2 regions of the Pseudomonas sp. GL_135 genome follow, and region 2 is predicted to be linked to the other one. Evidence: predicted binding sites of a transcription regulator. Region 2 holds the regulator's gene; the other holds the start of a gene.
The links. The regulator sigma-54, encoded in region 2, starts transcription at its own class of promoters, with help from an activator protein. The targets are predictions, from matches to a motif close to ANTGGCATNNANNTTGCTNT.

Region 1 (4,211 bases), 2.4 Mb from region 2:
AGTGTCGGCACTTTCCCGGTCTTGGTCAGCGTGTGCCATTGGTGTTGCAGGCGGCCGGTGTTGAGCACCATGGGAAATGCATCGTTGGGCAGTTCAGCCGGCGCCATGTGCGGGCGTGGGAAAAATACCGCTTTGCCGTTTGCGGTGGGAAAGATAATCGGCCGCCGTGGCGTGACGCCTTCCTTGACTGGGCCCGCACCGCTATCGCTGAGGTAGCGAATCGGACTGCGCACGGTCTCGTCATCTGGCGCGCACGGCCATTGCAAAGACTGATCCCGCAGCCGCCCATAGCTGGCGCCGCGAATGTCGTAGCCTGTGGCGGGGTTCCAGGCCTGTTTGATTTCTTCGAACACCTCCTCTGCCGAGGCGTAACTGAAGGCGTCGGCGAAGCCCATTTCACAGGCGACGCTGGCGATGATCTGCCAGTCGGGCAAGGCCTGCCCCGGCGCATCGACGGCTTTCTGTGTCAGGTTAAGGGTGCGCTCGGAGTTGATCATCACCCCTTCCCCTTCCGCCCAGAGCGCGCCCGGCAACAAGATGTCGGCGTAGCGATTGGTTTCGGTGTCGAGGAAGGCGTCCTGGGTAATGACCAGCTCGGCGGTTTTCAGGGCGTCGATGACCGTCGTGCGGTTGGCGACACTGGCCACCGGGTTGGTGCAGATGATCCAGCAGGCCTTGATCACGCCGTCACGCATCTGCTCGAACAGGTCGATGGTGCCGCCGCCAGGCTGGTGCGGGATGCTGCCCTCCGGGATGCGCCAGAGGTCTTCTATAAAGCGGCGGTCGGCGTCCACCAACACCGAGCGCTGTCCGGGAAGTCCTGGGCCCATGTAGCCCATTTCCCTGCCGCCCATGGCATTCGGTTGGCCGGTCAGGGAAAACGGACCGCTGCCGCGCCGACAAATCGCCCCGGTCGCCAGGTGCAGGTTGCACAGCGCATTGGTGTTCCAGGTGCCGTGGGTGCTCTGGTTCAGGCCCATGGTCCAGCAGCTCATCCACTCGGGCGCCGCGCCGATCATCCGCGCAGCCTGACGAACGTCAGCTTCGGCCAGGCCGGTGATCTGCGCGACGTACGCGGGCGAGTACTCGGCGAGGAAGTCGGGCATGGCGTCCCAGCCCTGGGTGAACGAGGCGATGAATTCGGCGTCGGTATCGCCGTTCTCCACCAGCAGATGCAGCAGGCCATTGAGCAGCGCGAGGTCGGTGCCAGGTTTGATTTGCAGGAACAGCTCGGCCTTTTCGGCGGTGGCGCTGCGCCGGGGGTCGACGACGATCAGCTTCGCCCCGGCCTTGACCCGATCCATCATGCGCAAGAACAGGATCGGGTGACAGTCGGCCATATTCGCGCCGATCACGAAAAACAGATCGGCCTTGTCGAAATCATCGTAGGACCCAGGCGGGCCGTCCGCGCCTAACGAGAGCTTGTAGCCGCTGCCCGCGCTGGCCATGCACAGCCGCGAATTGGACTCGATACTGGGGGTGCGCACAAAACCTTTGGCGAGTTTGTTGGCCAGGTATTGCGCCTCCAGGGACATCTGCCCCGAGACGTAAAACGCCAGCGCGCCGGGGCCATCGCGATCCAGAATCCCGCGCAAGCGCCGGGCGGTTTCGCTGATCGCGGCGTCCATTTCCGCGCGCACCGGCTCGTGGCTGCGCTGATGGCGGATGTACGCGGACTCCATCCGCCCCGACCCGGCAATCGCCTGGCCGCAGGTGGTGCCTTTGGTGCACAGACGGCCGAAATTGCTCGGGTGCGTCTTGTCGCCGACCACCTTGATGACTCGGTTGTCCTCGACCTGCATGACGATGCCGCAACCGACACCGCAATAAGGACACACGCTCTTTACGCTGCTGCTCGCCATATTCCGTTTCCTGAAAGCAAAAAAAGACGCCCTGTTCTCATCCGTTGAAAAACGGAGAGCACACGGCGCCTTTGTCGTGAATATGGCAATCGGCGTTGATTGCCTGTGAACGGGATATTGCAAACAGCAGGCCAGCCTGGCCGTGGAACGTGCAGCGGGCGGTTTCAGCGAAAGTTGCTCGCCCGATTAAAGAGAGTTGAGCTTCACGGTGGGGCGCACCAGCGTAAATCGCACCCTTTTCGAGCCGGTACCGTTCGTATCGATGGCGATGAGATCGGCTTACGATCACGCCTCTGGCCCGTCAAACCTGCGCGTCTGGCGGGGACGAAAGGCGTCCGACACCTGGACATTCTCCGCTGGCACAGCCATTGCTATGTCCCTTACCAAGTCCAGCCTGAACACCCGGTTGGCAGCCCTGGCCGGTCAACGCAGACCGCCAGCCGTTCGCGGCATCGGGCTCACCAGGTTGGCGTCGACACTGTGGTCGGGCGGCAACCGTTAAAAGAACAGGCAAAGGCGCCTGGAACCGAGAGGTTCCGGGCGCCTTTTTTTTGCTTTCGAAAAACCTGATTGGCCTTGGCCGGGACTCGATATGACCACCACAGTCGCCCCACTCAACGACGTCCAAACCCTGATCGTCATCGGCAACGGCATGGTGGGTCACCACTGCGTCGAACAACTGATCGCCGCCGGCGCCCTTGAGCGCTACCGCATTCATGTGTTCGGTGAGGAAGGCCAGCGCGCCTACGACCGCGTGCACCTGTCCGAATACTTTGGCGGTCGCGACGCCGAGTCACTGGCGATGAGCGCTGCTTCCTTATATGAGCAGACCGGGCTTGCGCTGCACCTGGGTGTGCCGGTGCTGGAAATCGACCGGGTGGGGCGCGAAGTGATCACCGCCAAGGGCCGCTTTGGTTACGACAAGCTGGTGCTGGCGACGGGCTCCTACCCTTTCGTGCCGCCCATCGAAGGCGCTGAAGGCAACTCGCGACTGGTCTACCGCACCCTGGACGACCTCGACACCATTCGCGCCGCGGCCAGTCAGTCAAAACGCGGTGTGGTGGTCGGCGGCGGGCTGCTGGGACTGGAAGCGGCCAACGCGCTGAAGTCACTGGGACTGGAAGCCCACGTGGTGGAATTCGCGCCGCGCCTGATGCCGGTTCAGCTGGACGATCACGGCGGCGCCGCCCTGAAGGCGCGCATCGAAGCGCTGGGGGTTGGCGTGCATCTGTCTCGCGCGACGCAATCCATCAGCGCGGGTGAGACATACCGCTACCGGATGAATTTCGCCGGCGATGAATTCCTCGAAACCGACCTGATCGTTTTCTCCGCCGGCATTCGTCCGCAAGACGCCCTCGCCCGCCAGTGTGAGCTGGCGCTGGGCCCGCGCGGCGGCGTCGCCATCGACGAACATTGCCGCACCAGCGACGCCGACATTTTCGCCATCGGCGAGTGCGCGGCCTGGAACGGCAGCGTCTTCGGCCTCGTCGCGCCGGGCTATCAAATGGCGCGCAATGTCGCGGCGCAATTGTGCGACCTGGCCGCCGAGCCGTTCTTCGGCGCGGACATGTCGACCAAACTCAAACTGCTCGGCGTCGACGTCGGCTCCATCGGCGATGCCCATGGCGCGTTGACCGGCGCGCGCAGCTACCGGTTCATCGATGAGGCCAGCGGCAGTTATCGACGCCTGGTGGTGTCCGCCGATGGCAAAAAAGTGCTCGGCGCCGTGCTGGTGGGCGACAACAGTTATTACGACACCTTGCTGCAATACGCACAGAACGGCATCAAGCTGCCCGCCGATCCGTCGAGCCTGATCCTGCCCCACAGTGACGGCGCGCCAACCCTTGGCGCCGATGCTCTGCCCGCCACGGCAACCATTTGCTCATGCCACAACGTGAGCAAGGCGTCGATCTGTTCGGCCATCGACGGCGGCTGCACCGATCTTGCCGGGCTCAAGGCCTGCACCAAGGCGGCCACCGGGTGCGGCGGTTGTGCAGCGCTGCTGAAAAGCGTGTTCGAGCACGAACTGATTGCCCGCGGCGTCACCGTCGATAAAAGCCTGTGCGAGCACTTTGCGTTCACGCGTCAGGAGCTGTACGCCTTCGCCCGCATTGAAAACATCGAAAGCTTCGACGAGATGCTGGCCCGCCACGGCAAAGGCCATGTGGGTTGCGACATCTGCAAACCCACCGTCGGCTCGATCCTCGCCTCGTGCTGGAACCGGCCGATCATGGACCCGTCGCTGGTCCCGCTGCAGGACACCAACGACACCTTCATGGCCAACATGCAGAAGAACGGCACGTACTCCGTGGTGCCGCGCATTCCGGCGGGCGAGATTACTGCGGACGG
Region 2 (4,211 bases):
AGGATTCGATGAGGAAGGCAGTGCCCGGCTCGGGTTTGTTCAGCAGGCGCAACTTGAGGATGTCGCGCAACTGATAGAGATTAAGGTGCGTGGTGTCGACCGTCAGGTCAGCCAGATCGATGATCGGACCCAGCAGGGTTTTCTCGTCACGGATCGCTTCGGCCAGCGAGCGCGTCGCCGTGCTCAGCGGATGACGGCGACGGGTCTCGGAAAAGCGCTTGAGAAGGGTAGGTTCATCGGCATCGAGGAACAGCACGTCGCACTGGATGTGCCGGGCGCGAACCTCGGCGAGCATGCGCGGGAATCGCGTCAGGTGACTGGGCAGGTTGCGTGCGTCGATCGAGACCGCCAGCAGGGGCTCAGCCAGTTCGCTGTTGATCAGCGCGCGTTCGGCCAGCTCCGGCAGCAGGCCGGCAGGCAGGTTGTCGACGCAGTAGAAACCGCTGTCTTCAAGGACATCGAGGGCTGTGCTCTTGCCGGAGCCGGAGCGGCCGCTGACGATGATCATGCGCATGGTCAGTGACCGTTCTGGACGTCGAGCACGACGTTGTAGAGCTCTTCAGCGGTTTTGGCACCGCGCAGCCGCTTACGCACATCCTCACGGTCGAGCATGCTGGCGATCTGGCGGAGCAATTCAAGGTGAGCATCGGTGGCCGCTTCCGGGACAAGCAGCACAAACAGCAGGTCAACCGGAGCGCCGTCGATGGCGTCGAAATCGATGGGCTTTTCCAGATGCAGTACGGCGCTGACAGGCGTTGAACAGCCCTTCAGCCGACAGTGGGGAATGGCGATGCCGTTACCGAATCCGGTGGAACCGAGCTTTTCACGGGCAATGAGGCTTTCAAACACCTCCTGCTCATCCAGATCAGGCACTTGCGTGCCGATCATTTTGGCGATGTTCTGGAGTACAGCTTTTTTGCTGCCGCCTGGCACGTTCACGAGTGAACGGCCAGGGGTCAGGATATTTTCAAGTCGGATCATGGGTGGGGAGTGTCAGCGAGCAGTCGCGCCTTGCAGCAGACTTTGCTGTTTTTCCTTATGTTTTTTGAGTTGGCGGTCAAGCTTGTCGGCAAGCAGGTCAATGGCTGCATACATGTCGTCGTGTTCGGCGTTGGCAACCACTTCAGCGCCAGGAACGTGCAGGGTGGCTTCGATTTTCTGCTTGAGCTTCTCGACCTCCATGGTGACCTGCACATTCGTGATCTTGTCAAAGTGGCGTTCCAATCGGGCGAGTTTCTCGCCGATGTAGGTACGCAGAGGTTCAGTCACTTCCAGCTGGTGTCCACTGATGTTGACTTGCATACAGCTTCTCCTTCGTTGCCAGTGCATTAAGAGGCAGGCGTAATGCCTGCCACTGGAACGCTTTGACGTGTGACCTTTACATCAGTCGCTTGCGTTCGCTGGACGGCGAGATCCCGAGGGATTCGCGGTACTTGGCGACTGTGCGACGGGCCACTTGAATGCCTTGTGCTTCCAGTAAACCAGCGATCTTGCTGTCACTCAACGGCTTTTTCTGATTTTCCGCGGCGACCAGTTTTTTGATGATCGCGCGAATCGCCGTGGACGAGCACTCGCCGCCTTCGGAGGTGCTGACGTGGCTGGAAAAGAAATATTTGAGTTCGTAAATCCCGCGCGGCGTGTGCATGAACTTCTGCGTGGTCACCCGGGAAATCGTCGATTCGTGCATGCCAACCGCTTCAGCAATGTCATGCAGAACCAGCGGCTTCATGGCCTCGTCCCCGTACTCCAGAAAGCCGCGCTGGTGTTCGACGATCTGCGTGGCCACCTTCATCAGCGTCTCGTTGCGGCTCTGCAGGCTCTTGATGAACCAGCGCGCCTCTTGCAGCTGATTGCGCATGAACGTGTTGTCGGCACTGGTATCGGCTCGACGCACAAAGCCTGCATATTGCGGATTGACCCGCAGGCGCGGCACGGATTCCTGGTTCAGCTCCACCAACCAGCGCTCGTTGTCCTTGCGCACGATGACGTCAGGTACGACGTATTCGGGTTCGCTGGATTCGATCTGCGAGCCGGGGCGCGGGTTGAGACTCTGGACCAGCTCGATGACCTGGCGCAGGTCGTCTTCCTTGAGCTTCATGCGGCGCATCAGTTGCGCGTAGTCGCGGCTGCCCAACAGATCGATGTACTCGCTGACCAGCTTCTGCGCTTCTGCCAGCCACTTGGTTTTGGCCGGCAACTGGCGAAGTTGCAGCAGCAGGCATTCGCTCAGGTTGCGAGCGCCGATGCCCGCAGGCTCGAACTGCTGGATGCGGTGCAGAACGGCTTCGATTTCGTCCAGCTCGATATCGAGCTCGGGATCGAACGCGTCGAGCAATTCGTCGAGTGTTTCGTCGAGGTAGCCCTGGTTGTTGATGCAATCGATCAGGGTCACGGCGATCAGGCGATCGGTGTCCGACATCGGCGCCAGATTGAGCTGCCAGAGCAGGTGGCTTTGCAGGCTCTCGCCAACGGAGGTGCGGGTGGTGAAATCCCACTCGTCATCATCATTGCTGGGCAGGCTGCTGGCGCTGGTCTGATAGACGTCTTCCCACGCCGTGTCGACCGGCAGTTCGTTGGGGATGCGCTCGTTCCAGTCACCCTCATCCAGATTGTCGACGGTAGGCGCAGACTCCTGATAAGTGGGTTCCTGAACGTCAGCGTTGGGCTTTTGCTCTACGTTATCGGCCAAGGGGTCGGCGTTGTCGAAATCGTCGCCTTCCTCCTGCCGTTCCAGCATCGGGTTCGACTCCAGCGCCTCCTGAATCTCCTGTTGGAGATCCAGCGTCGACAACTGAAGCAAGCGGATTGCCTGTTGCAGCTGAGGTGTCATCGTCAGCTGCTGGCCCATTCTCAAGACTAGCGAAGGTTTCATGGCAGGGCTTAACACCTTATTCGCCGGCGCACTGCGCGCCATTTACTACCAGGGCGCCGATGGCGCCAACTTAAGCAAATTATATGCCTGAAGCTGGAGGGTTTGCCTAGAGTGTGATGACAATTAAAAAACGAGGTCGGCGATGGCATCCGTTACGGGAGGGCGCACGACCTCATGTCATCACTGCGGTTACAGGCGGAACTCGTGACCCAGATACACTTCCTTGACCAACTGGTTGGCCAGGATGGACTCGGCGTCGCCTTCGGCAATCAGCTGGCCATCGTTGACGATGTAGGCGGTTTCGCAGATATCCAGCGTTTCACGCACGTTGTGGTCAGTGATCAGCACGCCGATCCCTTTGGCCTTGAGGTGGTGAATGATCTGCTTGATGTCGCCTACCGAAATAGGGTCAACACCGGCAAACGGTTCGTCGAGCAGAATGAATTTCGGCGAAGTGGCGAGGGCGCGTGCAATTTCCACACGGCGACGTTCCCCGCCCGACAGGCTCATACCCAGGTTGTCGCGGATGTGGGTAATGTGAAATTCCTGCAGCAGGCTTTCCAGCTCTTTGCGGCGGGCCGCGCGATCAAGCTCCTTGCGAGTCTCAAGGATCGCCATGATGTTGTCCGAGACGGAAAGCTTGCGAAAGATCGACGCTTCCTGTGGCAGGTAGCCAATACCGGCCCGGGCGCGGCCATGCATCGGCTGGTGGCTGACATCCTGGTCGTCGATCAGCACGCGACCCTGATCCGCCTGAACCAGGCCGACGATCATGTAGAAGCAGGTGGTCTTGCCGGCGCCGTTGGGGCCGAGCAGGCCAACGATCTGGCCGCTCTCGATGGACAGGCTGACGTCACGTACCACCTGGCGGCTTTTATAGGCCTTGGCCAGGTGTTGGGCTTTCAGCGTTGCCATTACTGGGCCTTCTGCTGGTCGGTTTTCTTTTTCGGCTGGATGACCATGTCGATGCGAGGGCGTGGTGCGGTGACCTTGGTGCCGTTGGCGCGGCCGGCGTTCACGACCTGCTTGACGGTGTCATAGACAATTTTCTCGCCTTCGGACGTGTTGCCATCGTTGACCACTTTGGCTTTGTCGATCAGCACGATGCGGTTCTGCGCCGCGAAGTATTGAATAGTGACACCCCAGGCCTGAACGATCGGCTTGTCCACCGATGGCTTCTGCTCGTAGTAGGCCAGGTTGCCCACGGACGTGAACACGTCCACGTCGCCTTGCGGCGTGCGGGTGATGGTCACAGTGTTGCCGGTGATCTTCATCGTGCCCTGGGTGATGATGACATTGCCTTTGTACGTGGCGATGCCTTGCTTGTCGTCCAGCTGCG

Region 1: a site for sigma-54 is predicted at 2,218-2,237, ahead of nirB (nitrite reductase large subunit NirB). Genes of this name have one in related genera too.

The regions. Positions count from the first base shown of each region.
Region 1 covers NZ_CM174408.1:4,202,564-4,206,774, forward strand. The annotation lists gene AC3ISG_RS18605 (bifunctional nitrate reductase/sulfite reductase flavoprotein subunit alpha) at 1-1,862, opposite strand, end outside; gene nirB (nitrite reductase large subunit NirB) at 2,455-4,211, shown strand, end outside.
Region 2 covers NZ_CM174408.1:962,458-966,668, forward strand. The annotation lists gene rapZ (RNase adapter RapZ) at 1-514, opposite strand, end outside; gene ptsN (PTS IIA-like nitrogen regulatory protein PtsN) at 517-981, opposite strand; gene hpf (ribosome hibernation-promoting factor, HPF/YfiA family) at 994-1,302, opposite strand; gene AC3ISG_RS04370 (RNA polymerase factor sigma-54) at 1,379-2,872, opposite strand; gene lptB (LPS export ABC transporter ATP-binding protein) at 3,062-3,787, opposite strand; gene lptA (lipopolysaccharide transport periplasmic protein LptA) at 3,787-4,211, opposite strand, start outside.